DNA from 2 places in the Streptomyces sp. NPDC107538 genome. Region 2 is predicted to be linked to the other one. Evidence: predicted binding sites of a transcription regulator. Region 2 holds the regulator's gene; the other holds the start of a gene.
What was found. Region 2 encodes HspR, which represses chaperone genes until heat shock. Its sites were predicted from a motif close to TTGAGNNNNNNNNNCTCAA; they were not measured.
Positions count from the first base shown of each region.

Region 1: a site for HspR is predicted at 11,348-11,366, ahead of lon (endopeptidase La). Genes of this name have one in related genera too.

Region 1 covers NZ_JBVKAY010000002.1:145,909-161,770, reverse strand. Annotated here, with positions in the region: gene ACZ7MG_RS06565 (multifunctional oxoglutarate decarboxylase/oxoglutarate dehydrogenase thiamine pyrophosphate-binding subunit/dihydrolipoyllysine-residue succinyltransferase subunit) at 1-1,328, opposite strand, end outside; gene ACZ7MG_RS06560 (sensor histidine kinase) at 2,037-3,191, opposite strand; gene ACZ7MG_RS06555 (response regulator transcription factor) at 3,273-4,010, opposite strand; gene ACZ7MG_RS06550 (spermine/spermidine synthase domain-containing protein) at 4,142-4,858, opposite strand; gene ACZ7MG_RS06545 (glycoside hydrolase family 3 protein) at 4,926-6,674, opposite strand; gene ACZ7MG_RS06540 (MFS transporter) at 6,705-8,027, opposite strand; gene ACZ7MG_RS06535 (TetR/AcrR family transcriptional regulator) at 8,229-8,891, shown strand; gene ACZ7MG_RS06530 (hypothetical protein) at 9,003-9,221, opposite strand; gene ACZ7MG_RS06525 (rhomboid-like protein) at 9,126-10,019, shown strand; gene ACZ7MG_RS06520 (GNAT family N-acetyltransferase) at 10,529-10,828, opposite strand; gene ACZ7MG_RS06515 (hypothetical protein) at 10,830-11,198, opposite strand; gene lon (endopeptidase La) at 11,389-13,797, shown strand; gene ACZ7MG_RS06505 (MarR family winged helix-turn-helix transcriptional regulator) at 14,059-14,547, shown strand; gene ACZ7MG_RS06500 (hypothetical protein) at 14,589-15,862, shown strand, end outside.
Region 2 covers NZ_JBVKAY010000003.1:572,403-588,264, reverse strand. Annotated here, with positions in the region: partial or broken gene ACZ7MG_RS13160 (IS1380 family transposase) at 1-1,111, shown strand, start outside; gene ACZ7MG_RS13155 (hypothetical protein) at 1,327-2,514, shown strand; gene ACZ7MG_RS13150 (hypothetical protein) at 2,640-3,428, opposite strand; gene ACZ7MG_RS13145 (PA14 domain-containing protein) at 3,686-4,261, shown strand; gene ACZ7MG_RS13140 (fibronectin type III domain-containing protein) at 4,431-6,080, shown strand; gene ACZ7MG_RS13135 (heat shock protein transcriptional repressor HspR) at 6,151-6,624, opposite strand; gene dnaJ (molecular chaperone DnaJ) at 6,630-7,811, opposite strand; gene grpE (nucleotide exchange factor GrpE) at 7,875-8,579, opposite strand; gene dnaK (molecular chaperone DnaK) at 8,576-10,435, opposite strand; gene ACZ7MG_RS13115 (MraY family glycosyltransferase) at 10,638-11,774, opposite strand; gene ACZ7MG_RS13110 ((Fe-S)-binding protein) at 11,996-14,293, shown strand; gene ACZ7MG_RS13105 (DUF6281 family protein) at 14,354-14,767, opposite strand; gene ACZ7MG_RS13100 (FG-GAP and VCBS repeat-containing protein) at 15,018-15,862, shown strand, end outside.

The sequences.
Region 1 (15,862 bases), on a different contig from region 2:
TGGCGGTACTCCAGCGGGTCGGTGTCGGCCATGACGTGGCCGCGGACCCGGTAGGAGTGGATCAGCTCGAAGACCCGGGCGGCCTTGGTGACGTCGTCGTCGTGGCTGGCGTCGATGTCCTTGAGCCAGCGGACCGGCTCGTAGGGGATGCGCAGGGCCTCGAAGATGTCGTCGTAGAACCCGCCCTCGCCGAGCAGGTAGTTGGCGACGATCCGCAGGAACTCGCCGGAGGCGGCGCCCTGGATGACCCGGTGGTCGTACGTCGAGGTCAGGGTCATGACCTTCGAGATGCCCAGCTTGTTCAGGGTGTCCTGGGAGGTGCCCTGGAACTCGGCCGGGTAGTCCATGGAGCCGACGCCCATGATGACGGACTGACCGGGCATCAGACGGGGCACGGAGTGGACGGTGCCGAGGCCGCCGGGGTTGGTCAGGGAGACCGTGACACCGGTGAAGTCGTCCATCGTCAGCTTGCCGTCACGGGCGCGGCGGACGATGTCCTCGTAGGCCTGCCAGAACTCGAAGAAGTTCAGCGTCTCGGCCTTCTTGATGCCCGCGACGACCAGCTGGCGGTCGCCGTTGGGCTTCACCAGGTCGATGGCGAGGCCGAAGTTGACGTGCGGCGGCTTGACGAGGGTGGGCTTCCCGTCCTTCTCCGCGTAGTGCCAGTTCATCGACGGCATCGTCTTGATGGCCTGCACCATCGCGTAGCCGATCAGGTGCGTGAAGGAGATCTTCCCGCCCCGGGCGCGCTTCAGGTGGTTGTTGATGACGATGCGGTTGTCGAACAGCAGCTTCACCGGGACGGCGCGCACGGACGTGGCCGTGGGCAGCTCCAGGGAGGCGTTCATGTTCTTCGCGACCGCGGCGGCGGGGCCGCGCAGTGTGATCAGCTCCGGGCCCTCGGCGACGGCCGCGGCGGGCGCGGGCTGCTTCGCGGGGGCGGCGGCGGCCGGCTTGGCCGGCGCGGCGGCCGCGGGCTTCGCGGGGGCCGGGGCCGGGGCGGCCGCGGCGGGCTTCGGGGCAGCCGGGGCGGGGGCGGCCTTGGCGGCGGGTGCGGCCTGGGCCGGGGCGGCGGGTGCCGCGGGTGTGGTGGTCGCTGCGGCCCCCGCGGCCGCAGTGCTCGCCGGAGCCGTGGCGGCAGCTGCGCCTGGCTTGTAGTCGGCGAAGAAGTCCCACCAGGCTCGGTCTACCGAGTTCGGGTCCTGGAGGTACTGCTGATAGATCTCGTCGACGAGCCACTCGTTCGGACCGAAGGCCGCGGCGGGGTTCTTACCCGCTTGGTCTGCGTCGGTCGAGATGCTCGAGTTACTGGGGGACTGTGGCGACACGGCGGCAACCGCCCTCTTCCGCTTCACAAGGTGATGGACAGCGGGAATTAAGGCTACGCCCCTGTGGCCGGGAAGGTCAGGCCGAGTCCGCTCTTCGTCGCGTAAGTCACATCGGAAAGCGTGTTTCGGGGGTGGAAATGGCGGGAAACAAGCGTGGTTCCGGCCCGGAATGGGTGTGGGGGCCATCTGTCGGGCATGCGTCGGGTGGGGCCTGCGGGTATGTGTACGCGGCCCTCTGCCTGAACGCACCTGATCACACGTGTCCGGCTGGGCGGATCGGGCGTGGATCTTGTGGCTCCGGTTCGAACTTTACGTCAACTTGGCAGAGATGTAAGCCCCGGGAGAATGAGCGATATTCGGCAATGGTGGGGGGATTCGGCCATGGGCCGGGTGGGTATCAGGGGATTTTTCGCCCCCGCCGCCCCTACCCGTCCCATCCCCAGGGGCTGTGCCCCTTCGACCCCCCTCGTCTGCGCGTCGGAGCTCGGGAGGAGGGGGTGGGTGGGCGAGTGCGGATGCATCGTGGTTGATCGCGCAGTTCCCCGCGCCCCTTGAGAGCCTGCGGCTCCCCGCGCCCCTGCGGAGGCCGCGGTTCCCCGCGCCCCTGGAAGGACCGCGGCTCCCCGCGCCCCAGAAGAGTCCGTGGCCCCTTGCGCCGCTGAACCCCACGGCCCCCGTCGCCGAAGGCGCCCGGAGGCGCCGGTGGGGCTAGGAGGCTGGGGTGCCCTGGGGTTTGGGGGAGGGGCCTGGGAGGAGGACCTGGATGCGGCAGCCTTTGGGGGATTCGGCTACGCCGATGCGGCCGCCGTGGAGGTCTACCGCCCAGCGGGCGATGGCTAGGCCGAGGCCGGTGCCGCCGTCGCTGCCGGGGCCGTGGGGGGAGCTGACGGCGCCGCGGTTGAAGCGTTCGAAGACGCGGTGCCACTCGGATTCGGGGATGCCGGGGCCCTCGTCGAGGACTTCCAGGTCGATGGAGTCCGGGGTCGGCCCCCGGCGGGCCTTCACCGTGACGCGGCCGTGGGCCGGGCTGTGCTTGACCGCGTTGTCGATGAGGTTGGCGACGACCTGGTGGATGCGCTCCGGGTCGGCGTTGGCCGTCAGCTCCGGCGGGTGCACGTCCAGGTGGAGGTGCACGTCCGTGCGGGTGTGCTTGCCGGAGTCCGAGGCGATGCCGCCGCGCGCCGAGGAGACCATCTGGGCCTCCTTGAGGACGCCCGAGAGGTACGGCCAGACCTCGAAGCGGCGGCGGCGCAGCGGGACCACGCCGTTGTCCAGCCGGGACAGGTCCAGCAGGGTCTCGACCAGCCGGCCCAGGCGTTCCGTCTGCTTCAGGGCCGTACGCATCGTCTCGGGATCGGCCTGCGTGACACCGTCGACGATGTTCTCCAGCACCGCGCGCAGGCCCGCGATCGGCGTGCGCAGCTCGTGCGAGACGTTCGCCACCAGCTCCTTGCGCTGGCGGTCCTGGGCCTCCAGCTCGTCGGCCATGAGATTGATCGTGTGGGCGAGGTCGCCCAGCTCGTCCCGGCGGTTCTCGCTGACCCGGCGGGTGTAGTCGCCGCGCGAGATGGACCGGGCGACCGCGTTCATCTCGTCCAGGGGTGCGGTGAGCGAATGCGCCACGAACTGCGTAATCAGGAGTGTGGCGATCATCGAGAACACCGTGATGAAGCGCAGCTCCGTCTTGGTGTGCACCGCGATCATCGACAGACCGGTCGTGATCAGGACCGAGATGACGACGAGCGCGCCGAGCTTCGTCTTGATCGAGAAGGGGCGCACGCCGCTGAGCGGGCTCGCGCCCTTCCGCGGCTGCCCGCCACCGGGAATCCGGTTCCGGGACCTCGGGTCACCGACTCCGCTCATCACGCCACCAGCCCCCTGCGCCTACCTGTCTGCGTGCCTGTGTCCGCCTTGCGCCCTGCGCACGCGGACGGCGGGCACGGGTCAGGGATTCGGGGTCTCCAGGGCGTACCCCACACCGTGCACCGTGCGGATCCGCTCCGCGCCGATCTTCCGCCGCAGCGCCTTGATGTGGCTGTCCACGGTCCGCGTCCCGGACGCGTCCGCCCAGTCCCACACCTCGGCGAGCAGCTGCTCGCGCGAGAGTACGGCACGCGGGGTGTTCGCGAGACATACGAGCAGATCGAACTCGGTGGGCGTGAGGTGCACGTCCTCGCTGCGCACCCGGACCCGGCGCTGTGCGTGGTCGATCTCCAGCTCGCCCAGGCGCAGGATGCCCGAGCGCGGGGTGGTGGCGGCCAGCGCGGCCCGCTCCACCCGGCGCAGCAGGACGTGCACCCGGGCGGCCAGCTCACGCATGGAGAACGGCTTGGTCATGTAGTCGTCGGCGCCGACGCCGAGCCCGACCAGCATGTCCGTCTCGTCGTCCCGGGCGGTGAGCATCAGCACGGGGACGGGCCGCTGGGCCTGGACGCGCCTGCACACCTCCAGGCCGTCGAAGCCGGGCAGCATGATGTCGAGGATCAGCAGGTCGGGCTGCCAGGCCTCCGCGGTGTCCACCGCGGCCGGGCCGTCGGACGCGGTCTGGACGACGAAACCCTCGGCGCGCAGGCGGGCCGCGATGGCGTCGACGATCGTCGGGTCGTCCTCGACCACGAGGACCCGGCGCTGTGCGCCCGGCGTCGCCGTGGTGTTGCTGTGGGTGGTGTGTGTCTGCTCCATCGCCCGCCCCTGTGTTGCTTTCCGGAATCCGTGGGGTGATCCCTTGACTACGCATGGCTGCGCATGACTGCGATTGACGCTTGAATGATCGGCGTCAGGCAAGCAGGGTACGGGCAGTCACCGCACCACGGCTATCCAGGTCGGATCGCGAGGTGCACCACGTCCGGAACTCCTCGGGCAACCGGGATCTCTTCGGTACGCACCTGTTGGAACCCGGCATTCCCCAAGGTTTCCTCGAATTCCGCAGATGGCCGGGCCGACCAGACGGCAAGCACCCCACCAGGCCTCAACACCCTTGCGCAGCTTGCCAGTCCGGCGGGTGCGTAGAGGCCGTCGTTGGACGCGGAGACGGTCCAGTCGGGCCCGTTGTCGATGTCCAGGCAGAGCGCGTCGAACGTGGCGGATGTCTCATTGACGTAGGCGACGAGATCGGCTTCGACGATCTCCGTACGGGGGTCCGCGAGCGCTTCGGCGGACACCTCGGAGAGCGGTCCGGCGCGGTGCCAGTCGATGACGGAGGGTTCGCGTTCGACAACTGTGATCGGACCCCAGCGCGGATCCGCGGCGGCGTGCGCCAGCGAGAACCCGACACCGAGGCCCCCGATGAGCACACTTGGCCGAGAACGGCCGTCCCGGTCGTCGAGGGCGTCGAGCGCGGCGTCGACCAGCAGCCGTTCCGAGCGGCCGTCCGAGGTGTCCATCAGGAAGCAGCCGTTGGCGATGATCTGCAGCAGCTTCCCGTGCCGCCGCAGCACGACCTCGCCGTAGGGGCCCTCGCGCCGGTCGATGACTTCGGGTCGGTCGATGACTTCGGGTTGGTCGACTTCGGGTTCGTCGGTGAGGGGCATCCGCCCATCCTTACCCGTCCGTGGCGCGGGGGCGGACGAATTTCGGCTGCCCGGGGCGGGCGGGCCGTCAGAGCGCCAGGCCGTGGCCGTACGGGAAGACCGGGTCCTCGGTGTCGTTGGGGACGTCCGGGCGGGACGCCTCCACCGCGGCCATGGAGCGCGGGAGTTCGAAGGGCAGCCGGCCCTCGGCGCGGGCCCGGCCGAAGGCCACGTCGAGCAGGGCCGCGTCCGAGGCCCCGAAGTCGGCGACCAGCGCGGCGGCCTTCGCGGCGATCTCCGGGAGGACGGCGGGCCGTTCCAGGTTGACGCAGACCAGTGTGGGCACGGCCTCCAGCAACCTCAGGATCTCCTTCAGTCGCTCCTCGCCGAAGGCCAGTGACCCGGAGTGGAAGAACGACTCGAAGAACCCCGGCCGTTCCTCGTACGGCGTCCGCAGCCGCAGTACGGCCACGTCCGCGTCGGCCGGATCGGCCACGACGTTGCCGTACAGGGACGCCGTCTGCGCGCCCACTCCCTCGACGTACAGGTTGGGGCGGTCGGTGAGCGGGAGGAGGGAGTGGTTGGTGAGGACGGTGAGGGAGCGGCGCTGGGCGGTCTCGCCGAGCGTGGTGAACTCGCCGGCGCCGACGGTCTCCTCGGCGCGGTCGGGGTCGACGTACCGCCGCTCGAAGAGGCCGAGGACGAACTTCTCGCGCAGCAGGCGGCGTACGGAGACGTCGAGCCGCTCCTCGGAGATCCGGCCGGAGCGGACGAGTTCGACGATCACCTCGGGGCAGTGTTCGCCGCCGAACTGGTCGGCACCCGCGTCCAGGGCCTTGGCGGCGCGGGCGGCGACGGTGAGGTGTTCGACGCCCCAGGCGCGGGCCTCGTGTGTCTCGCCGCCGATGGGGGCGTCGTTGAGCAGGCCCCAGTCGGTGCAGACGACGCCGTCGAAGCCGAGGCGTTCGCGCAGCAGGCCGGTGAGGACGTCCCGGTTGAAGCCGAAGCCGACCTCCTCCCAGCCGTCCACGCCGATCGGCTGGCCGTAGTACGGCATCAGCTGCGAGCAGCCGGCCTCGATCGCGGCCCGGAAGGGCGCGAGGTGGTAGTCGCTCATGCCGCCGGGATAGATCTGCTCCTTGCCGTGCGGGAAGTGCGGGTCCTCGCCGTCTCGTTGCGGGCCGCCGCCGGGGAAGTGTTTGACCATGGCGGCGACCGAGCGCGGGCCGAGCCGGGGGCCCTGCAAGCCCCGTACGTACGCTCGGACCAGGGCGCTCGTGACGTCGGCGGACGAGCCGAAGGTGCCGGACTGGCGGGACCAGCGGGGCTCGGTGGCGAGGTCGATCTGCGGGTGCAGGGCGACCCGGAAGCCGACGGCGAGGTACTCGCGGCGGACCGTGTCGCCGAACCGCTCCACCAGCTCCGGTTCGCCGATCGCGGCCAGGCCCAGGGGTTCGGGCCAGGCCGAGAAGGCACCGGAGTCGAAGGACGCGCCCGGGTTGTCGGTGAACGCGTGGCGCGGATCGGTGGAGAGGGTGACCGGGATGCCCAGCCGGGTGTCCGCCGCGAGCGCCTGGAGCCGGTTGGCCCACTCGGCCGTCTCCCGGACCCCGTACTGGCCCAGCAGATTGAAGTGCGTCAGATGGCCGTCCGCGACCAGTTCCGTGGTGCCGCGCCGGAGGAACGGTCCGTCGGCCGCCTCCGCCAGTGACCCGTCGGGGTTCATGGTCAGCATCGCGTGGAAGAGCTGGCCCGCCTTCTCCGCGAGCGTCATCCGGGACAGGAGGTCCCCCACGCGCTCGTCGACGGGGCGGTTCGGGTCGCGGTACGGGAGCATGCGATTCCTTGGACGAGGGCTCTGGTGGGGCTACTTGACCGAGCGGACGAACTGGACGGCGAGGGCGCCCGCGATCGAGGCGACGGCGCCGAACAGGAACAGCGCGCTGTAGTTGGCGCCGGTGCCGCCGACGGCCAGCAGGCCCGGGGCGATGATCGGGACGAGGGACTGGGGGAGGGCGTTGCCGATGTTGAGGACGCCCATGTCCTTGGCGGACTCCTCGGGGTTGGGCAGCACGGCGGCGGCCAGCGCCATGTCGACCGAGAGATAGAGCCCCTCGGCGAAGCCGAAGACGACCATGGCGAGGAGATACCCCCCGAAGGTCTGGGAGGTCGCCACCAGCGCGAGCCCGGCCGCCATCCCGAGCGAGGAGCCCAGGACGTACGGCTTGCGGCGGCCCGAGCGGTCGGAGAGCTGGCCGCCCGCGATCGAGCCGACGACGGTCGCGGCGACCATCACGAGGGTGCCGACGAAGAACTTGTCGGCGACCTCGGTGCCGTCGTAGCCCATGCGGTCCATCAGGAAGTAGACGGAGTAGCTGGTCACACAGGCGGCGCCGGTGAAGACCAGGAAGCGGCCGACGAAGTTCCACATGAAGTCGGGGTGCCGGCGCGGGTTCACCCAGAAGCTGCGCAGGAACTCCCTGACGCCGTACGGCTCGAACGCGCCGGCGCGCGCCGGGCGGTCGCGGTCCTTGATGACCACGGTCAGGAAGCCGACCGAGGCCAGACCGATCAGCCCCGGCACGAGGAACGCGAGGAAGAGCGAGCCGCTGAAGAGCCGGGCGAGGCCCGCCCCGGCGACCAGGGAGAGCGACAGCGTCATGCCGACGATGCCGGAGACCCGGGCCCGCTGCCGGTCCGGGACCAGATCCGGTACGCACGAGGTGAGCGCGGCGAGGGTGGCGTTGATGCCGAGCTGCGCCAGCGCCCAGCCGAGCATCAGGGTGGGGACGCCGCCGCCGAGGGCGACGATCAGCAGCCCCGCCAGACCGGTGACCATGCCGCCGAGCAGCCAGGGGCGGCGCCGGCCGAAACGGCTGGTCGTACGGTCGGACAGGGCGCCGAAGACCGGGTTGCCGACCATCGCCAGCAGGGCGCCGACGGAGAGCACCTGGCCGAGGGCCGCGCCCCGGCTCGCCTCCGGGACGATCTGGTTCACGCGCAGGGCGAGGGTGACGATGACCGGGGTGAGGACCGCGAGATAGGTGCCGAACTGGGCCAGGGCCAGGCCGAGGACGAGTCTGGCGGGGGCGTTCTCGATCTGCCGGGGGAGGTCGGCGGACTGAGGGGGCTGCGGGGGCTGATGGGGGGTCGCCTTGCCGAGCGGGGCGGCGTCCGGGGTGACGGCCATGGGCTCTCCTGGGGGACGAGGGCGGCTTCGTTGCCGCGCAGGCTCGTTCAGGGAAGCAGCAAAACCGAGTGGGTACTAGGTTTTGGTCAAGTGGCCACCATCACGCGGCACATGGCTTGAAAGGGGAGGGTGGTTGACTCGTGTAACTCCGGGTTCGCGAGGGCCTTCGGGGCCGTCCGGCGGGGGGTTATGGTGGCGGACATGGTGCGGAACCGGAGGTCAGAGGGGTCTGCCGACGGCAGGTCGGGGAGTTCCGGTGCGTCGCGTGGCTCGTACGCCGTCGGGGACGAGCGGCGGCTGCGGATTCTCGACGCGGCCGTCGAGCACTTCGCCCAGCGGGGCTTCCACGCCTCCTCCCTCGCCCGGATCGCCAAGGACGTCGGCATCACCCAGGGCGGGCTGCTGCACCACTTCCCCAGCAAGGAGGACCTGCTCGTCCAGGTGCTGGAGCGTATAGACGAGTCCGACCGGGACCGGTTCTTCTCGCGGGAGTTCGGGTCGACGGCCGAGATGTTCGCGGCGCTCGTGAAACTCGCCGAGTACAACAGCGCGCGGCTGGGCCGCACCCGGATGTTCAACGTCCTGGCCGCCGAGGCGGGCGACCCCGGTCATCCCGCCCACGCGTACTTCGTCAAGCGGTACGCCGAGGTCGTGGGCACCGTGGCCGGGATGCTGCGGCGCGGGGTGGACGCCGGTGAACTGCGGGCCGACACGGATGTCGTGGCCGTCGCGCAGGAGTTGGCGGCGGTGATGGACGGGCTGCAGATCCAGTGGGTGCTGGACCCGGAGGGGTTCGACATGGCGGGGCGGTTCCGGGCGTATGTGGAGCGGGTGGCGCGGGGGATCGGGGTGGGAGGTCGGTAGGGGTCAGTAGGGGGGCGTTAGGGGTCGGTAGGGGTCGGTAGGAGGGCGTTAGGGGTCGGTAGGGGCGGCGGGCTGTCGAGTTGCTGTGAATCGCTTCGCGGGTGGCGGGGGTCACAGACACGGGCCAGGCGAGGCGTCGAGGGTGGGGTGAACCGGAAGGAGCGCCTCACCTTGGACGCCGCCGAGATCGACGCCGCCGAGACCGTGGACACCGCGGGGCCCGTCCTCGACGGCATCCCTCGGCAGGGGGGTGCGGCGGCGCCGGCCGAGGTGGTGGAACGCGAGGGGGAGCCCGCGGGGCGCGAGGAACGCGAGGCTGCCTCGCAGCACGTATGTCCCCCGCGCACGCGCTCTTTGCTCCGGCGCTCTCCGCGCCCCCCGCTCCCGCGCTTGCCGCTCCCGCGATTCCTGCACCGGCGCTTGCCGCTCGCGCGCGTCCCGCTGCCGCGCCCTTGGCGGCTGCTCCCCACCCCCGCCGGTACGCCCTTCACCTTCTTCTACGCCGCCGTCCTGGTGGTCACCTCGGTGGTCGCCGAATACGCCGACCCGGCCCTGGTGCACGCGCTGCACCAGGGCTCCAGTACGGATGTGGCGCACCTGGTCCGGAGTCCGGTCTTCGTGCTGCTCGCGAGCGCGCTGTGGGTCGCGGGCGGGGTCGGATCGCCGTACGCCCTGGCCTTTCTGCTGGTGCTGACCGCGCTGGAACGCCGGATCGGCGGGCGGCGCACGGCCGGGGTCTTCCTGCTGGGCCATGTCCTCGCCACCCTCGCGACCGAGGTCCCGGTGGGCTTCGCCGTCCTGGCCGGCCACCTCCCCGACAGCTCCCTCCACCGCCTCGACTACGGCATCAGCTTCGGTGTGGCCGCGAGTGTGGGCGCGCTGGCCGGGCTGCTGTCGCCCTGGCTGCGGTGGCCGATCCTGCTGTGCTTCGGCGGCATGCTCGTGGACGACCTGATCGCGTTCACGGACCCGATGACGAACTGGGGGCATCTGCTGTCCCTGGCGATCGGGGTGGCGACGTGGCCGGTGGTACGGCGGTGGTGGCGAGCGGGGCGGGCGGGCCCGGCCGCGGGCGTCGGGCGGGGTCGGGGCCGGGGTCCTGGTCCGGCGGCCACGACTGTCGCGTAGCCGCGTCCAGCGCGTCCAGCGCGTCCAGCGCGTCCAGCGCGTCGAGGGGGCCGTGGAAGGCGACGCGGCCGGAGGAGAGCCGCCGTACGAGGGTGCGGAAGCCGGTCCGCTGTCACGGGGCGAGTCCGGCCGTGGGCACGTCGAGCGGGGGCGGCGCGGGGAGTTGAGGATGGCCCGCGCAATGCCGACCCGCCGCTTCGTCCCGCCGGTGAGCGTGCGGGGCTTGTGCCCGAGCCGGTAGCCCGGACCCGACCCACCGCCTCCGCGACCCCGCGACCCCTGCGACCACCTCCTGACCCGTCCGGCCGGCGCCCTCGGGGGCGTACGAAGTGGTGAGGGCCCGGAGAAGGGTGGATTTTCCGGCGCCGTTGGGGCTGAGAAGGGCGTGGACGGCGGGGCTCGGGTCGAGGGTGATGCGTTGTACGGGCAGTGGCCGCCGTACGGGCGGGGAGGTGCGCCGGTGGTGCGAGTGTCGCTCGCCGCGGTCACGCGGTCCGGGGGGCACACCGTCAGCGGCTGCCTTCCCATGGGCGCCCCGTGAACTTCGCGCTGGTCAGCGGTGCCTCCACCCTCCATCCCAGTGCCTCGTACAGCGCGCGCCCGTCTGGTGTTCCGCACAGGACCCCGGTCTCCGCGCCCTGGGCGAGGGCCGCGTGGGTGAGGGTGTGGAGGACGGTGGTGGCGAGGCCGCGGCGGCGGTGGCGGGAGGACGTCTCTATCTGGTCGACGACGGCGGTCGCTCCCGTGGGGGCGATCTGGCCGCGGGCGGCGAAGGAGCCGTCCGGGGCGGCGATCATCACCCGGGTCACGTCACCGGCCGACCAGGTGCGGAGCCGGTAGCCGTCGGGGAGGGGGGCGGGGGGGCTCGTGCTGGCTCAGGCGGATCGTCATCAGGCAGCCCGGCTCGGGATCCACCCACCAGCCCTCGCCCAGCCAGGGCTTCACCCTCGACGGCTCCGCGAAGACCTTGAGCCAGACCGCCGTCCCGGTGACGGCGTCCGCGACCTTCCGGACCGTCGCCTCCTCCACCATCTCGTTCGTCGCCGAGAGGACGTGACGGGTGACGTGGTGGGCCATGCCCATGTCGATCGTGCAGCCCCACGGCTCGACCACCGGCGGCGCCGCACCACGCGAGACCACCCATCCGTCGACCCAGGCCCGCACGATTGCGTCCACCATGACCTCCGAGTGTGTAATAGTTGGTAGCGAGTAGAGGCTATTACGTCGAGCCGATCGGGCGCGACCCCGGTCGGCGTTCCTCTGCTCGGGTGGTGATCGCCCAGAGCGAACGTGCCGTCCCTCGGGGAACATTCCTCGGCTCATGTGCATTGAGTCGGCATAGCTCAACTTGACTGCCGAGGGAGAGATCATGGCATCGACGTCCGCACCGCTCACCCTGCCCGTGCTGCCGCTCGACGAGGAGGTCGTGCTGCCGGGGATGGTGGTGCCGTTGGACCTCAATGACACGGATGTACGGGCCGCGGTGGAGGCCGCCCAGGCGGCGGCCCGGGCCGAGCCCGGGAAGCCGAAGGTGCTGCTGGTGCCGCGGATCGACGGGGCGTACGCGAGCACGGGTGTGCTCGGGACCGTCGAGCAGGTCGGACGGCTGGCGGACGGGGACCCCGGCGCGCTCATCCGCGCGGTGCGCAGGGTGCGGATCGGGGCCGGGACCACCGGGCCCGGGGCCGCGCTGTGGGTCGAGGGGACGCGAATCGACGACAGCGTGCCGGAGCCGCTGCCCGGGCAGGTCGCCGAACTCGTCAAGGAGTACAAGGCACTTGCCACCAGCTGGCTGCGCAAGCGCGGCGCCTGGCAGGTCGTGGACCGGGTGCAGGCGATCGACGACGTCTCCGCGCTCGCCGACAACTCCGGGTACTCGCCCTTCCTCACCACCGAACAGAAGATCCAGCTCCTGGAGACGGTCGACCCGATCGCCCGGCTGAAGCTCGCCACCCAGCAGCTGCGCGACCACCTCGCCGAGCAGGACGTCGCCGAGACCATCGCCAAGGACGTCCAGGAGGGCGTCGACAAGCAGCAGCGCGAGTTCCTGCTGCGGCGCCAGCTCGAAGCCGTCCGCAAGGAACTGCGTGAGCTGAACGGCGAGCAGGACGGCGAGGAGTCCGACGACTACCGGGCCCGCGTCGAGGCCGCCGATCTGCCGGAGACCGTCCGGGAGGCCGCGCTCAAGGAGGTCGACAAGCTGGAGCGGTCGAGCGACCAGTCGCCCGAGGGCGGCTGGATCCGGACCTGGCTCGACACCGTGCTCGAACTCCCGTGGAACGAGCGGACCGAGGACGCCTACGACATCCAGGGCGCCCAGCGGGTGCTGGACGCCGAGCATGCCGGTCTGGAGGACGTGAAGGAGCGCATCACCGAGTACCTGGCCGTCAGGAAGCGGCGTGCCGAGCGCGGGCTCGGAGTCGTCGGCGGGCGGCGCGGCGGTGCCGTGCTCGCGCTCGTCGGGCCGCCCGGTGTCGGCAAGACCAGCCTCGGCGAGTCCGTGGCACACGCGATGGGCAGGAAGTTCGTCCGGGTCGCGCTCGGCGGCGTGCGCGACGAGGCGGAGATCCGCGGGCACCGGCGTACGTACGTCGGGGCGCTGCCCGGGCGGATCGTCCGCGCCATCAAGGAGGCCGGGTCCATGAACCCCGTCGTCCTGCTCGACGAGATCGACAAGGTGGGCTCCGACTTCCGGGGCGACCCGGCCGCCGCGCTGCTCGAAGTCCTCGACCCCGCGCAGAACCACACCTTCCGGGACCACTACCTGGAGGTCGAACTCGACCTGAGCGACGTCGTCTTCCTCGCCACGGCCAATGTGCTGGAGGCGATTCCGGAGGCCCTGCTCGACCGGATGGAACTCGTCCGGCTGGACGGGTACACCGAGGACGAGAAGGTCGTCATCGCCCGGGACCACCTGCTGCCCCGGCAACTGGAGCGGGCCGGGCTCGGCGCCGACGAGGTCGTCCTCGACGAGGGCGCGCTGCGCAAGCTGGCCGGTGAGTACACCCGCGAGGCGGGCGTACGGAACCTGGAGCGGTCCGTGGCGCGGCTGCTGCGCAAGATCGCGGCCCAGCACGAACTGGGGCGGCGGGAGCTGCCGTTCACCGTCACCGACGGGGATCTGCGCGGGCTCATCGGGCGCCCCCACCATGTGCCCGAGTCGGCCCAGGACCCGGCGGAGCGGCGTACGGCGGTGCCGGGTGTCGCGACCGGGCTCGCGGTCACCGGCGCGGGTGGTGACGTGCTGTACGTCGAGGCGTCGCTCGCCGACCCGGAGACGGGCGCGGCGGGGCTGACCCTCACCGGGCAGCTGGGTGACGTGATGAAGGAGTCCGCGCAGATCGCGCTCTCCTTCCTGCGGTCGCACGGCGCGGAGCTGGAGCTGCCCGTCGCCGACCTCAAGGACCGGGGCGTGCACATCCACTTCCCGGCGGGCGCGGTGCCCAAGGACGGGCCGAGCGCCGGTGTCACCATGACGACGGCCCTCGCCTCGCTGCTGTCCGGGCGGCTGGTCCGTACGGACGTGGCGATGACCGGTGAGGTGTCGCTGACGGGGCGGGTGCTGCCGATCGGTGGCGTCAAGCAGAAGCTGCTCGCGGCGCATCGGGCCGGGGTCACCACGGTCGTCATTCCCAAGCGGAACGAGGCGGACCTTGATGATGTGCCGGCGGAGGTGCTGGAGAAGCTGGACGTCCATGCCGTGACCGATGTCCGGCAGGTGCTGGAGCTGGCGCTGGCGCCGGCGGAAGCGGTGGCGGGGGTGCCTTTGGCGGCGTGACGGGTGGGGTGCGTTGTCGGGTGCGGGTCGGTGGGGCTTCTCGCGCAGTTCCCCGCGCCCCTGAAAAGCAGGGGCTGCGCCCCCTGCTTTTCAGGCCCGCCGCCGGTCGCCTTTCACGGCTGCGGGGGCCTGGTCCTTCAGGGGCGCGGGGAACTGCGCGACCAGCCCCCGCCGGGCCCGCGGGCGACCTGGACGGTGTCCAGCCCCCACCTGCGAAATACTGACCCGCAGGTACCCGGAATCGGAATCAGGAGCGCTGGCGTGCGGGATGAGGGCGGAAACGGCGACGGCGGCGGGGCCGAGGTGCCGGTGGGCGGTATGGACCAGGCGTACCTCGCGCTGGAGCGGGAGCTGACGGTCCTGCTGCGGCGGGCCCGGGCCAAGTCCGGGGAGATGGCCCGCGCCGTCCACCCCGACCTCGAGTCCGCCGCCTACGGCCTCCTCGCCCGCCTCGACGAGGCCGGCCGGCTGCGCGCCACCGAACTCGCCGCCTACATCGGCGTCGGCAAGGCCACCATGTCCCGTCAACTCCGCGCCCTGGAACACCTCGGCCTCATCGCCCGCGAACCCGACCCCGCCGACGGCCGCGCCTGGCTCGTCCACCTCACGGACGAGGGCCGCGCCCGCTTCCGCGCGGTCCGCGACGCCCGCCGGGTCGCGTACGTACGCCAACTCGCGGGCTGGGACCGCGACGAGGTGGCCCAACTGGCCCACCTGCTGCATCAGTTGAATCGGGGGGTAGAGAACTGAGGGGGGTGTCGCGCTGACCCCCTCAGGGACGGGGGCGCGCCATGGGCTGGTCCGGTGGACGTTGGGCGCATGTGGTGGCGGCGATAGCCCTGCCCGTGGTCGTGCTGCTGGGATGCGTCGTGGTGTGCGACCAGTGGGTGCGCGTGGTGCTGGAGGAGATCGACCGGGCGCGTCCGGCCGAGGACGAGGACGGCACCGAAGCTGGGGCGCCGGACGAGTCGCCACAGCCGGAGGGGGCCGTGGACCCCGTGTTCGTCGCCGCCGCGAAGAAGTACCGAGCGGCCGGTCACCCGGCACGCGCGGGTGCGAGCAGCTTCCGCATCACCACGGATCCCGAATACCCCGGCTACTGGGTGCTCAGGGCCGAGCACCGCTGGGACCTGAGTACCGACGATCCGATGACCGCCGACCTGCGCCGGGGCGAACAACTGCTCGCCGACTGGCTCCCGTTCTCCGTTTTTGCCAGAGGTACGGACGACGACTGTGAGGAGGCCCTCGAGATCGGTTATCCCGAGACGGAGGAACTGACGCAGTCCCCGAAGGAGAAGACCGTGCAGGCCGTCCTCCGTACGAGTGCCCCCTGGTCGGAAGGAGGCCTCGTTTGCTCGCTGGGGGTGGGGCAGATCGAAGCGGACATGGAGATCTCCCTGGATGTCAGGGACGGCATGCTGGGAGAGAAGGCGCTCTACGACCGGTGGAATATCACCTTCGATGCGGGGGAGTACGGCATCGCCGCCGTGTGGGGCGGTACGACCTCGGCGCAGTCCGGAAACCGGGTCGAGATGAGGCTCTCGGCCAAGGAGTCGACACGGTTGTGGTTGCGGTCCGCGCCGGGCAGCGAGATACCGTCCTCGGGCGGCGACGAGATAGCAGTCCTTGCGGAGGTGCTGCAGCACCGCCCCTCCGCTCTGCGTGAACAGATCTGCCTGTTGCTTGCCGTGACAGCCGTGGGTTTCTGCGCCGTGCTCTTCGTACGCCGCTGGGCACCTGCCGCCACCCGCCGACGGTGGACCGTGGCGACTGTCGCGGGAACTGCGATGACCTGCGGACTGCTGCTGGTGACGCTGTCGTACGGACCCGATTGGTGGGAGGACGAGGTCGGTCGGGACGTTCCCCTCCTGGTCTGGTGGTGGGTGCTGCTGCCCTTCGTTGTGGCCGCACTCACCGTCCGAGTCGGAACCGGACGCCCACCGTCCGCACGGCAGTTGCTGCCCGTGTTGGTGCCGAGCGTGTTGCTCCTCGTACCCGTCGCCACGCTCGCCGGGACCAGCCTGTCGCCGTGGGCCCTGTTGCCGGCCGCCGTCGCTTGGGTTCT
Region 2 (15,862 bases):
TCGGCGGGACTCACGCCGTGGCGCAAGCCGCGGGCTGTGCACGATCCGGGAAAGGTACTGCTGGATGTGGCCCTGGCCGTCGCACTCGGCGGCGACTGCCTGGCCGACGTCGGCATGCTGCGGGCCGAGCCGGGCGTGTTCGGCCCGGTTGCTTCCGATCCGACGGTCTCCCGGTCGATCGACACCCTCGCCGCTTCGGGCGAGAAGGCGCTGACCGCGATCCGCGTCGCACGTTCCGAGGTCCGCAAAAAAGTCTGGGAGTTGGCTGGCGAGCAGGCTCCGGATGCCGGCGGGCAGGTGATCGTGGACCTGGACGGGGTCCTGGACGTCGCGCACTCGGACAGCAGGACGCCGCCCCCGCCTGGAAGAAAACCTACGGCCACCACCCGCTCATGGGGTTCGTCGACCACGGCCCCGGAGGAACCGGAGAACCCGTCGCGGCTCTCCTGCGCCCAGGCAACGCGGGCTCGAACACGGCCGCCGACCACATCACCGCCACCCGCCTCGCCCTCGCTCAACTGCCGGGGAAGTACCGGCGGGGGCGGCGGACACTGATCCGCTGCGACTCCGGTGGCGGCACCCATGAGTTCGTGGCCTGGCTCGCCCGGCGCGGACGCTGGCTGTCCTACTCGGTCGGCATGGTGATCACGAGGCCGTCCACCAGCACGTCCTGAAGATCCCAGCATCGGCCTGGACACCGGCCGTCGAGACAAGCGGCGAAGTCCGTGACGGAGCCTGGGTCGCCGGACTCACCGGTGACCTGCTCGACGGATGGGCGACGGGCATGCGGTTGATCGTCCGTAAGGAACGGCCGCATCCTGGAGCCCAGTTGAGAATCACGGACGCGGACGGCATGCGGATCACCTGCTTCGCCACCAACACCCCCGACCGGCCTACGGAACCTCCCCTTGCACGACACCGCGCAGAACAGGGTCTGGCTGGAGATCGTCCAGATCGCTCTCGACCTGATGGCCTGGATGCCCGTGCTCGGGCCGGTCAGCTCGTCACCACCGGCCGGCGCCGCTTCCTCCGCCTCGCCCACCACTGGCCCTGGACCCGCGAGATCACAGACACCCTCGAACGGCTTGCACTCCTGCCGAACCCCGGCTGACCGGCGGACTCGCCTGTCCCTACGAGAAGAGGATCCAGCCCGGAGCAGTGGAACCCGGCGTCCACCCGAGACGACACCCGGGCCCTTGGCCTGCCCGCCCCCGGCCACCGACAACAAAATGGGCCCCGACTCCGTCGGCGGCCCATCACGAAAGATCGAGGCTAGCATGTTCACGCCATTGACTGGGCGTCAAACCTCCTCGACGAAAGCGAAACATGCATCTCAAGCGGATAATCGCTGCGGCCGTCGGCCTTGCTTCCCTCTTTCTGATCGCGGCCTGCGAGGACTCCGACGCCGACCGCGCGAACGCCGTGACCGGCGCCACCGCGGGCAGCGGCGCCGACGCCGACACGCTCGAGCATGCGCAGAGATACGTTCAGCGGTACGTCTCTTGCGAGCGGATGGGCACGGATCCGAACGACAGCCGACTGCCGCTCACTGAATTCACCGCTGTAGGCAAGTGGTCGGTAACCGAACGTGGGGTATGCAGCGACCGTGTCGAGGACGGCGAGATCATTTTCTACATGTTCTCCGATATGAAGGCGTTCCAGGAGGGCTACAAGAAACGCGTTCTGGCAAAGATCGCCTCTGGTGACTCCGACTACGGCCTGTTCAGCCGCGTGCTCGTGGGGAAGAACTTCGCCGTCACGCCTACCGAGACCAAGACCGCGCTCAAGCTCTCCCGCTCGGACCTGCGCGTCCTGACCTGCAACCCGACGGCCCGCGTGCCCGAGGGCTATAAGCGGGAGAAAGCTCTGATAGAGGGCTGTGTCCTGAGCGACTTCGTGGCGGGCGACAGCGAGGACGACAGCCCCAACTTCGAGACCCCGCGGGACCCGGCCACGGAAGGCGAGTCCGAAAAGCCGGACCAGCCCTCTACGGAGAGCCTCGGCCTGCCGCGCGCCGGAAGCCTGACCGAGCTGAAGCAGCTGGTACACCCGCACACCGTCGACTGCACCGGCTACTCGACCGCCCCTGCCGCCCTGGCCGTCGAGTCGATCGACTACCAGCCGGTGATCACCGGCGACCACAAGCAGTGGGGCGTCGGGGAGCGGGCGATCTGCGGCGAGCCCGGTGGAGAACAGCGCGCCCACAACCTCAACTGGCTCGACATGGTGAGCGACATGGAACTCCTGCAGACTCGTGCGAAGGCCGCCCAGCAGGAGGATCTGAAGGACGACAACCGTCTGAGCGCCACTGCGAGCAGGCTGCTCGTCGGAGAGAACATCGCAGTGGAGACCAACGACCCGATCATCCGCGGCGGCCTGTACCAGCTTCAGTTCCTCTACCTGAACTGCGAGCCCGGCTTCTCCGCCCCGACCGGCTACCGCGCCGAGAAGGCGAGCGTCGAGGGCTGCGTGCTGACCAACTACGAGCCCGGGGTCGAGGTCGGTGGCAACTGACTGAACGTAATGAAATGAGGCCCGGAGGGGTGCAGGCGGATCGATGCTCCAGAACCGCAGCGACCTGCGCGACGGATGTGGCACTGGCCCGGCCTCACTTTGCCGACGTCACTGCGGCAACGTCATCAACGTCCGAGCGCCGTCCGCAAGTTCACCCCGTATTTCGTACGCAGACGCCGTATCTCCCACGCGGACAGTGCCGTCACCGACGACGGCCCGCCGAGCAGGAAGGAGTACTGCACGGCCGGCGGAGCCGCGACGTCGGGACTGTCGGAGAGGCTGATGAGGAACACCGACCAGACCAGCAACGGCGAGAGGAGTCCGGGCAGCGTCTCGTGCACATCGCCGACACGGAAGCACGAGTTCAGCGCCTTGAAAGTGGTCACCAGAGTAAGGAACGCGGCGGCGAGCATCAGAAAGAAATAGGCGATGGGAGCCACGAACGCCAGCAGGCCGAGCACCACCGCGACGATGAAGGTACCGGCCCCCGTTTCGGAACCTCTGGACTGGTAGTGCCGCGAGGCGAGTTCATCGAAGGAAAGGATGTTGCCGTGCACCGCCTGGAGCATGAGCCAGAACATGCCCATCTCCAGAGCTATGAGGCCGAGCACTGCGAGCGGACTCACCAGACGGCGTACGTACACGCGGCGCAGCGGCGGGCGCGCCGCGAAGATGAAGAGCGTGATCCCGACGGCTCCGGCGGTCACCAGAACGGCACAGCCCATCATCAGGTTCTCGACCTTGCCCAGGACGAAGTCCTCTCGTCCCTTCCGCAATGGGTAGGCCATCACCAGCCAGACGCCGGCCAGCAGCCCCAGCACGGTCCGAGCCTGCTGGAGCCGTTCGATGACCGGGTCCGCGATGCGGTCGGGACGGATCGGAGTACCCCACACCACCGGGGCGGCGATCGCCAAGCGGACGAAACCCCGCGTCCTCAAGCCGGTGTTCACGTGTGTCCTCCCCCGAGCAGGCCCAAACCGTCGCGCGTACGCGCGACGGCACCCGACCTTAATCGATCATGGCCACGTCATACATGCGGGCGGGCATTGCCTATCCTCACGCCTACGCGCACAGCTCCCCCACCAGCCCCACCTGCGTTGCAGCGCGGCGCCTCCCCCCATGCCGACACCGTTCGTTCCGTCCCCATGGGTCGCCGAAAGGGCCGCACGTCATGACCGAGGGTTCCTCTCCCCGGCGGGCAGGAGTGAAGCGACTCCGCCGCCGACGGGGCCGCACGCGCACCACGGCCCTCGCCACCGTGCTCACCGCCGCCACCGGCACCGTCTACGCGCTGACCGCCGAAGCGGCCTCGACCTGCGCTCCCCTCACCTTCAAGCGGCAGATGTACGCGAACACCACCTTCTCCGGTACGCCGAGGAAGACGGACTGCGATACGGCGATCAGCGAGAACTGGGGGACGGCGGCGCCCGCCGAAACCCTGCCCAAGGACCACTTCGGCGTCCGCTGGACCCTCACCCGCGACTTCAACTCCGGCGGCCCCTTCACCCTCACCGTCACCGCCCGCGACGGCATCCGCGTCCACGTGGACGGCGAACGCGAGGTGAACATCTGGAAGGACGCCTCCTCCCCCCACCGGAAGACCGTCGACATCACCATCCCCGCCGGCGAACACACCCTCCGCGTCGACTACGTGAACTGGACCGGCCCCGCCGACATCACCTGCACATACACGCCCCGCACTCCCCCGCAACACCCGTACAACCAAACCCCCACCCCAGCGGTCTGATCGGCGGCGGCACGCGTCCCCCGTCGCCGCCGATCAGATACACGCTCCCGGCGCCCCAGGACCTCCGAGGACCTCAGTGACCCCACCCAGACGTACGACGGCCCCCCGAACGACCGCCAGAACGACCGTCACCACGGCCGCCACCACGGTCGCCACGGCCACCGCCGTCGTGCTCGCCACCGCCGGCGGTCTGCTCGCCGCGACCGCCGCCCCCGCGTCCGCCGCCGTGACGTGCGCCTCGCCCGTCTACAAGCAGCAGTTCTTCGCCAACACCTCCTTCTCCGGTACGCCGAAGAAGACCGTCTGCGACAGCGCGATCGACCAGAACTGGGGCACCAAGGCCCCCGCCTCCGGTCTGCCGGCGAACAACTTCGCCGTCCGCTGGTCCGTGACCCGTGACTTCGGCTCCGGCGGCCCCTTCACGCTCTCCGCCTCCGGCCTGGACGGCATCCGCGTCTACGTCGACGGCGAGCGCAGGATCAACCTGTGGAAGAACGGCACGTCGACCGCCTCCAAGACCGTCGACCTGAGCCTCTCCAAGGGCAAGCACACCCTCCGCGTCGACTACGTCAACTGGACCGGCTCCGCCAAGGTCAAGTTCACCTACGCGCCCCGGACCCCGGCCACGGTCGACAAGGTCAAGCCGCTCGCCCCGACCGGGCCCAGAGCGGCCTACGACGCCACGACCGGCAAGGCCGCGCTCACCTGGACGTCCAACAAGGAGATGGACCTCGCCGGCTACCGGATCTACCGGCGGCTCGCGGACGGCGCCTACGGCACCAAGCCCCTGGCGACCACCACCTCCACCAAGTACACCGATACCCTCCCGATGACGGGCGACGCGTACGCCTACCAGATCCGCGCCTACGACAAGGCCGGGAACGAGTCGGCGGGTTCCGCCGATCAGGCCGTACCCACGGTCGACCGGACGGCCCCCGCCGCGCCCACCGGGCTGAGCACCGGCTCGCGGCAGAACGGGCTGAGCGTCGGCTGGGCCGGGGTCGCCGACGCGGTGTCGTACCGCGTGTACCGGGCGACGAGCGCGGACGGGACGTACACGCTGCTCGGCGACACGGACCAGGTGTCGTACCTGGACACCACGGCCGAGGAACGCACCGCCCACCACTACCGGGTGACGGCCCTGGACGCGGCGGGCAACGAGTCCGCGCGGTCCGCCGCCGTCAGCGGCACCCGCAAGGACCTCACCCCGCCGCCCACCGTCACCGGGCTGTCGGTCACCCCGACCGAGTACGGCTTCGAGCTGGACTGGGACGCCAACCCGGCGCCCGACCTGTTCCGGTACGTCGTCTACGCGGGCGAGCTGCTGCGCGACGAGGAGGACAGCGTCTGCTCCGCCCACCAGGAGGTGTGGCTGGGGACCGACGTCACCTCGTACACGTACACCACGCTCCCGGACGGCGTGGAGCGCTGCTTCCTCGTCGACGCCTACGACTCCTCCTGGAACTCCCCGTACGAGTGGAGCCGCGCGGGCGAGATCGTGAGCGCCACCGAGCTAGACATGACGCCGAGCGTGCCGACGTCCGAGGACTCGCCGCTCCAGCTGACGGCGGTCCCCGACGCGGAGGAGAAGACCGTCGACCTGTCCTGGTCCGCCGTGGACGACGCCACCGGCTACCAGGTCTACCGCTGGAACCCGGACACCGAGGCGTACGAGAAGCTGGCGGCCACCACGACGGCCACCCGCTACCTGGACACCGGCGCCGCCAAGGGCACCACCCACTTCTACCGGGTCACCGCGCTGTACGCCGACGGCACCGAGTCGGCGGCCGACGGCGACCACGCGATCCTGAGGCCCTGAACCCCCAAGTAGGGGTGAGGGCCCGGAGGTTCGTCGTGAACCTCCGGGCCCTCACCCCTACTCGAACCGGTCAGTCGGCGGACGGCTGGCGCCCCTTCGGCCGCCACACCACCAACGCGCTGCTCTGCTGCACTTCCTGATACGGCACCAGGTCGCGCCGGTAGGAGGCGTGGACCGCGGCCTCGCGCTGGCGCATGGCCGCGGCGGCGCCGTCGAGGGCGGCCTCCATCTCGGCCATGCGCGACTGGAGCGCGGCGACCTGGTTCTCCAGCTCGATGATGCGCTTGATGCCGGCCAGGTTGATGCCCTCGTCCTGCGACAACTGCTGCACCGTACGCAGCAGTTCGATGTCACGGGCCGAGTAGCGACGGCCGCGCCCGGCGGTGCGGTCCGGGGAGACCAGCCCCAGCCGGTCGTACTGACGCAGGGTCTGCGGGTGCAGACCGGAGAGCTGGGCGGCCACCGAGATGACGTACACCGGTGTCTCTTCCGTCAGCTCATAAGCCCGGTTACCGAATGAATTCTGCCTACGGCGGCCGTCCATCACCTTCATGCTCCCTTCGCGGCCTGGAACAGCTCCGCTCGCGGGTCCTCGCCCGCGGTCGCCTCGCGATACGCCTCCAGCGCGTCACGAGCCTTCCCCGACAGGTCCTGCGGGACACTCACCTCGACCGTGATCAGCAGGTCCCCACGGGTGCCGTCCTTGCGGAAGGCGCCCTTGCCCCGGGCCCGCATCGTACGGCCGTTGGGGGTGCCCGGAGGCAGTTTCAGGGTGACCGGCGGTCCGCCCAGGGTCGGGACCCGGACCTCACCGCCGAGGGCCGCCTCGGTGAACGTCACCGGGACGGTCACCGTGAGGTTGTCGTCCTTGCGGCCGAACACCGGGTGCGGGTCGACATGCACGACGACGTACAAGTCGCCCGCCGGGCCGCCCCGTTCACCGGGAGCGCCCTTGCCGCGCAGCCGGATCCGCTGGCCGTCGGAGACGCCCGCCGGGATCCGGACCTGCATGGTCCGGGACGACTTGGCGCGCCCCGAGCCGTGGCAGATGTCGCACGGGTGCTCGGCGATCAGGCCCCGGCCCTTGCAGTCCGGGCAGGGGTCGGTCAGGGAGAAACCGCCGCCGGAGCCCCGCGCGACCTGGCCGGTGCCGACGCACGTCGGGCACACCCGGGGGGTGCCGTTGGCGTCGCCGGTGCCCGAACAGGCCTTGCAGGGCGACTGCGAGGACATCCGCAGCGGGACGGTCGCGCCCTCGATGGCCTCGGTGAAGCTCAGCGTGACCTCGGACTCGATGTCCTGGCCGCGCCGGGGCTGCACCCGGGTGGTGCCGGAGCTGCCGCGATTGAACAGGCCGCCGAAGACATCGCCGATGCCCCCGCCGAAACCGCCCGCCCCCTGGCCGCCGCCCTGTGCGCCGCCGCCGAAGAGGTCGCCGAGGTCGAAGTTGAACGAGCCGCCGCCGGCGCCGGGTCCGGGGCGGAAGCCGCCGTTGCCGAAGAGGGCGCGGGCCTCGTCGTACTCCTTGCGCTTCTTGGGGTCACCGAGGATGTCGTTGGCCTCGGAGATCTCCTTGAAGCGCTCCTCGGCCTTGACGTTCCCCTTGTTGGCGTCCGGGTGGTACTCGCGGGCGAGCTTGCGGTACGCCTTCTTGATCTCGGCCTCGGTGGCGTCCTTCGGGACGCCGAGGACCTTGTAGTAGTCCTTCTCGATGAAGTCCTTGGTACTCATCCGCGACGTCCCTCCTTCCACTCACCTGGCTCACCCTGCGTGCCGTTGTCTCGGCCTGTGGCGTCAGCCCTCGTCCGGGCCACCGCTCTCCTTGTCGTCGGCACCGGAGGAACCGGAGGCACCCGCCGCCTGCTCCTCGGAGCCCTCCGCCTTGACCGCCTGCGCCCCCGGCTGGGGCTCGGCCACGGCCACCCGCGCGGGGCGGATGGTGCGCTCGCCGATGCGATACCCCGGCTGGAGAATCGCCACGCACGTCGTCTCGGTGACGTCGGGCGCGTAGCTGTGCATCAGGGCCTCGTGGATCGTCGGGTCGAAGGGCTCGCCCTCCTTGCCGAACTGCTGCAGGCCCATCTTCGCCGCGACGGTCTCCAGCGATTCCGCGACGGACTTGAAGCCGCCGACGAGTTCGCTGTGCTCCCGCGCGCGGCCGATGTCGTCGAGTACGGGCAGGAGTTCGGTCAGGAGGTTCGCGATGGCGATCTCCTTGACCGTGATCCGGTCCCGTTCGACCCGGCGACGGTAGTTCTGGTACTCGGCCTGGAGGCGCTGGAGGTCCGTCGTGCGCTCACCGAGCGCCGTACGCACCTGGTCCAGCTGGGCCGTGAGGCCGGCCACCTGGGCCGCCGCTGCCGCGTCCCCGGCCGGGGCCGCCCCCTCCTGGGGGGCGGCCTTCGGCTCGGCGTCGTTCGAGCCGGAGGGGACATCAGGCTGCTGCGGCTGAGCCGACTGCGGCTGCTGCTCGTCGAAGCCCGGGGTCTCCTCCGTCACGCGGCACCGTCCTTGCGGTCACGGTCCTCGTCGACGATCTCGGCGTCGACGACGTCGTCGTCGGCCTTGGCGTCACCGGCACCGCCGCCGGCACCGGCCTCGCCGCCGGCGGCCTGCGCGGCCTGGGCGTCGGCGTAGAGGGCCTGGCCGAGCTTCTGCGAGACGGCGGCGACCTTCTCCGTGGCGGTGCGGATCTCGGCGGTGTCCTCGCCCTTGAGCACGTCCTTCAGCTCGGCGACGGACGCCTCGACCTCGGTCTTGATGTCACCGGGGACCTTGTCCTCGTTGTCCTTGAGGAACTTCTCGGTCTGGTAGACGAGCTGCTCGCCCTGGTTGCGGGTCTCGGCGGCCTCGCGGCGGGCGTGGTCCTCCTCCGCGTACTTCTCGGCCTCCTGGCGCATCCGGTCGACCTCGTCCTTCGGCAGCGAGGAGCCGCCGGTGACGGTCATCTTCTGCTCCTTGCCCGTGCCGAGGTCCTTCGCGGTCACGTGCATGATGCCGTTGGCGTCGATGTCGAAGGCGACCTCGATCTGCGGGACACCGCGCGGGGCGGGCGGCAGACCGGTCAGCTCGAACATCCCGAGCTTCTTGTTGTACGCCGCGATCTCGCGCTCGCCCTGGTAGACCTGGATCTGCACGGACGGCTGGTTGTCCTCGGCGGTGGTGAAGATCTCGGACCGCTTGGTCGGGATCGTCGTGTTCCGCTCGATGAGCTTGGTCATGATGCCGCCCTTGGTCTCGATGCCGAGGGACAGCGGGGTGACGTCGAGGAGCAGGACGTCCTTGACCTCGCCCTTGAGGACACCGGCCTGGAGGGCGGCGCCGATGGCGACGACCTCGTCCGGGTTCACACCCTTGTTGGCCTCGTTGCCGCCGGTCAGCTCCTTGACCAGCTCGGCGACGGCGGGCATACGGGTGGAGCCACCGACGAGAACGACGTGGTCGATCTCGGACAGGGCGATCCCGGCGTCCTTGATGACGTTGTGGAACGGCGTCTTGCAGCGCTCCAGCAGGTCGGCCGTCAGCTGCTGGAACTGGGCGCGGGTGAGCTTCTCGTCGAGGTGCAGGGGGCCCTCGGCGGAGGCGGTGATGTAGGGCAGGTTGATCGAGGTCTCCGTGGAGGAGGACAGCTCGATCTTCGCCTTCTCGGCGGCCTCGCGCAGACGCTGCAGGGCCATCTTGTCCTTGGCGAGGTCCACACCGTGGCCGGCGCGGAACTGCTGCACCAGGTAGTCGACGACGCGCTGGTCCCAGTCGTCACCACCGAGGTGGTTGTCACCGTTGGTGGCCTTCACCTCGACGACGCCGTCACCGATCTCCAGCAGCGACACGTCGAAGGTGCCGCCACCGAGGTCGAAGACCAGGATCGTCTGGTCGTCCTTGTCCAGGCCGTAGGCGAGGGCGGCGGCGGTGGGCTCGTTGACGATGCGCAGGACGTTGAGGCCCGCGATCTCACCGGCCTCCTTCGTCGCCTGACGCTCGGAGTCGTTGAAGTACGCCGGGACGGTGATGACCGCGTCCGCGACCTTCTCGCCCAGGTAGGCCTCGGCGTCGCGCTTCAGCTTCTGCAGGATGAAGGCGCTCATCTGCTGCGGGTTGAAGTGCTTCCCGTCGAGCTCGATCTTCCAGTCCGTGCCCATGTGACGCTTGACGGACCGGATGGTCCGGTCCACGTTCGTGACCGCCTGGCGCTTGGCGACCTCGCCGACGAGCACCTCGCCGTTCTTGGCGAAGGCGACGACGGACGGCGTGGTCCTGGCGCCCTCTGCGTTGGTGATGACGGTGGGCTCGCCGCCTTCAAGAACGCTGACGACGGAGTTAGTCGTGCCCAGGTCGATGCCGACCGCACGTGCCATTTCAATTCCTCCAGCAATGACTTGAGTGGAACGGACTCAAGTGTGCACGACACCCCCCGATGGGTCAACAGAGCTGAGTCGAGGGGGCTCAACTCTTATGTTTTACTTACAGGCAAGGAGGCCTTGACCTGGAGGTATACGGCCACGGAGCGCCCCGTCAGGGGCGCGGGGAACTGCGCGAGAAGCCCCACCGGACCCGCACCTACCCCACCCACCCCCGCCGCCCCAACTCCGCAGCCTCCTGCTCACGGAACCGCCGCGACCGGGACGACGGGCTCGGGGCACGCCGCCCCGGGATGGGCCGGGGCCGGTGAACCCCCGTGGGAACGGCCCGCGCGGCCGTGGAAACGGCCCGCGCCGCCGTGGGCGCCGGCCGGGGCGGACCCACCGGCACGAAGAGCATCCCCAGCACCACCACCCCCGTCGCCCCCGCCACCCACCAGGCGAACCGCGGCTCCGTCCACAGCATGTGGATGGCGAGACCGACCCCCGTGGAGCCCGCCGCGCACGCCCCCAGCACGACCACCACCCCCGGCGGCGTGAGCCCGATCCGCCGCAGCCGGTGCGCGAGATGGTCGGGCCCGCCCCGCCACAGCTCCCGCCCCGCCCGCTTCCGCGAGACCAGCGCGAGGACGACATCGGCGGTCGCGACGGCCGTCAGGGCGAAGGGCGCCCCGACACCGGCCCCGTACCCGACGGCGTACACATGCAGCACACCCCCCGCGAGCACGAACCCCACGAACAGCGCCCCGCAGGTGCCGAGCAGGACGCGCGCGGGCGGCCAGTTGTGCATCAGGAACCCGGTGAGCGCGGCGGCCAGCACACTGAACAGCGTGGCCAGTCCGTCCATGACCTCGGCGGCCGCACACCCGCTCAGCGCGAACGCGGTGACCGCCCCGACCACCCCGAGCACCCCGTCCGACCGGGCCATCCCCTTGAACCCGTGCACCACGAGAGCGATCCAGCAGACCCCCGCCATCCCGCCCAGGACCCCCAGATCGCGGTACGGCACGACCAGCGCGGCGGCAACGACCACGCCCGCCGCCCCGACCACCGCCGGCAGCCGCCACACATCACCGACCAGCCCGAGCACCCCGAGCCCGGCCCCGACCACGATCAGCCGCCCGGCCTCCTCGCCCAGCGGGGCGACCCCGCTCCACTCCCCGACCCAGGCGACGGCCCCCACCCCGGCCATCACCGCGACACCGCCGAGCAACGGCACCCGCCGCCCCCGGCGCCGCTCGGCGATCCGCAGCCGCAGCGCGGGCACGCGGACGGCCGCCGAGAGCACGGCGGTCAGCAACAGGGCGGAGGCGGCGGCGAGGATTCCGTACAGCACGGATCCAAGTTAGGTGGGAATGTCACAATTTCGCACGAATAACACGATCGTTTTGAAATGGCATCATTGACAGAAGCGTGACAGGCCCGCACTCAGGCAACCCTCAGCGACGCAGATCACCGCCCCCCTGGCTACAGTGCGGCGGAAGAACTGGGTAGTCTCAGACGGACTGCATAAGTTACCGCTCAGTAATCACCCTCGCAGGCCCGAGGAGCCCCGAAATGCAACTCGCCGCGATCATCGTGTCGCTGGTCCTGACCGTGGTCGGCGTCGCGCTGATCTCGCGGGCCGTGGCGCAGATCTACCGGTTCGTGAAGCTCGGTCAGCCGGTGCCGGCGGGCAGCCGTACGGACGACCCGAAGGCACGCACGATCACCCTGGTCAAGGAGTTCCTCGGCCACACCCGGATGAACCGGTGGGGGATCGTCGGCTTCGCCCACTGGTTCGTCGCGATCGGCTTCCTGACGCTGCCGCCGACCCTCGCCCAGGCGTACGGCCAGCTGTTCCAGGCCGACTGGACGCTGCCGGTGATCGGCGGCTTCCTGCCGTTCGAGATGTACATCGAGTTCATCGGTGTGATGACGATCCTCGGCATCCTCGTGCTGATCGCCATCCGCCTGCTCAACCTGCCCTCCCGGGCCGGCCGCAAGTCGCGTTTCGCGGGCTCCAAGGCCTGGCAGGCGTACTTCGTCGAGTACGTCATCCTCACCATCGGCCTCGCCATCTACACCCTGCGCGGCCTTGAGGGCGCCCTCCACCACGTGGAGCACTACGAGGCCGGGTACTTCGCCTCGTACCCGCTGGTCGTGGCCTTCCGGGACCTGGACCCGAGCACCCTGCAGACCCTGGTGTACTTCACCGCGATGATCAAGATCGGTGTCTCGCTGATCTGGATGATCACGGTGTCGCTCAACACCAACATGGGTGTCGCCTGGCACCGCTTCCTCGGCTTCCCGAACATCTGGTTCAAGCGCAACGCCGATGGTGCGACGGCGCTGGGCGGTCTCCAGCCGATGACCTCGGGCGGCAAGCCGATCGACTTCACCGACCCCGGTGACGACGACGTCTTCGGTGTCTCCCAGGTCGAGCAGTTCTCCTGGAAGGGCATCCTCGACTTCTCCACCTGCACCGAGTGCGGTCGCTGTCAGTCGCAGTGCCCGGCCTGGAACACCGGCAAGCCGCTCTCCCCCAAGCTGCTGATCATGTCGCTGCGCGACCACGCGCACGCCAAGGCCCCCTACCTGCTCGCCGGTGGCGGCAAGAGCATGGAGGGCGAGGAGAAGGCGTCCGAGGAGCAGCTGAAGGACGTGCCCGCGGCGGCCCTCGTGGAGGCCGAGCGCCCCCTCATCGGCACCGTCGAGGAGAACGGCGTCATCGACCCGGACGTCCTGTGGTCCTGCACCACCTGTGGCGCCTGTGTCGAGCAGTGCCCGGTGGACATCGAGCACGTCGACCACATCGTCGACATGCGCCGCTACCAGGTGATGATCGAGTCCGCGTTCCCGTCCGAGGCGGGCACGATGCTCAAGAACCTGGAGAAGAAGGGCAACCCCTGGGGCCTGGCGAAGAAGCAGCGCCTGGAGTGGCTCAAGGAGGTCGAGTTCGAGGTCCCGGTCGTCGGCAAGGACATCGAGGACCTCACCGAGGTCGAGTACCTGTACTGGGTCGGCTGCGCCGGCGCCCTGGAGGACCGCGCCAAGAAGACCACCAAGGCCTTCGCGGAGCTGCTGCACATGGCGGGCGTCAAGTTCGCCATCATGGGCGGCGACGAGAAGTGCACCGGCGACTCGGCACGGCGACTCGGCAACGAGCCGCTGTTCCAGGAGCTGGGCATGGAGAACGTCGCCGCGCTGAACATGGCCTTCGGTGAGGAGATGGACGACGAGGGCAAGGTCGTGCCCGAGTCGGCGAAGCCCAAGTCGGCCAAGAAGATCGTCGCCACCTGCCCGCACTGCCTCAACACCCTCGGCAACGAGTACCCGCAGCTCGGCGGCGACTACGAGGTCATCCACCACACCCAGCTGCTCCAGCACCTCATCGACGAGGGCAAGCTGATCCCGGTGACCCCGGTCGAGGGCCTGATCACCTACCACGACCCCTGCTACCTGGGCCGCCACAACAAGATCTACACGCCCCCGCGCGAGATCATGTCCGCCGTCCCGGGCCTGCGCCAGCAGGAGATGCACCGCCACAAGGAGCGCGGCTTCTGCTGCGGCGCCGGCGGCGCGCGCATGTGGATGGAGGAGCGCATCGGCAAGCGCATCAACAACGAGCGCGTGGACGAGGCGCTGTCGTTGAACCCCGACATCGTCTCCACCGCCTGCCCGTTCTGCCTCGTCATGCTGACCGACTCGGTCAACGGCAAGAAGAACGACGGCAAGGCCAAGGAGTCCATCACGGTCGTCGACGTCGCCCAGCTGCTGCTGGAGTCGGTCAAGACGCCCGTCCCGGACGAGGACGAGCCCCCGGCGGGCGAGGCGGAGACGGAGAGCGAGCCGGAGCCGCAGCCGGTGAAGTAACCCCGGCCCAGGTGTCACGGCCGTTCGACGCCCCCGGTCCCAGCGGACCGGGGGCGTCGCTCATTTCGCCGGGAGGCGTGCCTCGACCTCCGCGGGCAGCTCCTTGCCCTGCCGCACCATGAAGAACGTCTCGTCCTCCGGTGACCTGCGCACCGCGATGGCGTCGGCGGGGTCCAGCCCGTCGATGGCGTACGCCTCGTACGTCTCGTACGTCTCCGGCTCGGGCGCGGAATCGTCGTCGTTGGGGGTGTCGTCGCAGTACGCCGAGCGGGCGGTGCCCACCTTGTCGCCGAGCTCGAACTCGATGGTGGCCAGGTCGTGGTAGTCGCGCTCGCCGTACTCCACCACGAACGCGCACGAGGCCGAGGCTTCCCCGCCGCCGCTGAGCGCCGTACAGCCGACGGCCGGCGGAGCCGTCACCACGGCCAGCGCGGCCAGGGCGGCCCTCGTACGGCAACCGAACGTCTTCGTCATCGTCACCTCATCGCCGGTGGGGGCCGCCGACGGCCCCCTCACACCCCCGACGCCGCACCCCCGGGAAACGTTCGGCCGCCCTCCCCAAAAAACCCAGGAACCCCGTACAACCCTCCCCCACCCTTATCGGTCTCCTGTTCGCCAACTTCCCGTGAACCCCGGGACAACTCCGGGCGAACACGAACAGGAAGGGCACCCCATTGACTGCGGACGTCTGCCAGGCGTCCCGCATGCAGCAGGAGATTCCCGCATGCACAAGCATCTGCGACTCGCCCTCGCGACGGCCTCCGCGGCCGCGCTGACCGGCGGTCTGCTCACCTTCTCGGCCGCGACGGCGACGGCGGCCGACTCGGTCCACCAGCCGGTGGCCGACTTCAACGGCGACGGCTTCGGCGATGTCGCGTACTCGGCGGGCAACGCCACCGTCGGCGGCAAGAGCGGCGCCGGCCAGATCGTCGCCCTGTACGGCTCGGCGAGCGGTGTGACCTCGTCGAAGCGCACCACGATCAGCCAGAACACCACCGGCGTGCCCGGCGGCGCGGAGAAGAACGACGCCTTCGGCTGGGTCAGCGCCTACGGCGACTACAACGGCGACGGCTTCGACGACCTGGCCGTGTCCGCACTGGCCGAGGACGTCGACGGCGACACCGACGGCGGCACGGTCGTCATCGTCTGGGGCTCGGCGAAGGGCCTGTCCGGCGCCACCACCGTCAAGGACCCGGCGACCTCCTCGCACGACTACTGGGGCACCGCGCTGGCGTCCGGCGACTTCGACGGCGACGGCAAGGAGGACCTCGCGGTCGGCTCCTCGTCGAACCGGGTGTACGTCTTCAAGGGCGGCATCAGCAAGTCGGGTACGGCCGCGGGCCGCTACAGCTTCACCACCGACATCCTCTCCGGCAAGGACACCGGCACGCTGGTGCTCACCGCGGGCGACGTCAACGGCGACAAGCGCACCGACATCGTCGTCAACGGCTATGAGACAGACGGCAGTTACCACTACAACACCAACTGGTACGTGCCCGGCACCGCCTCCGGTCTCAGCGCGTCCGGGGCGCAGGAGCTGAAGCGCGGCATCATCACCGGTATCGGCGA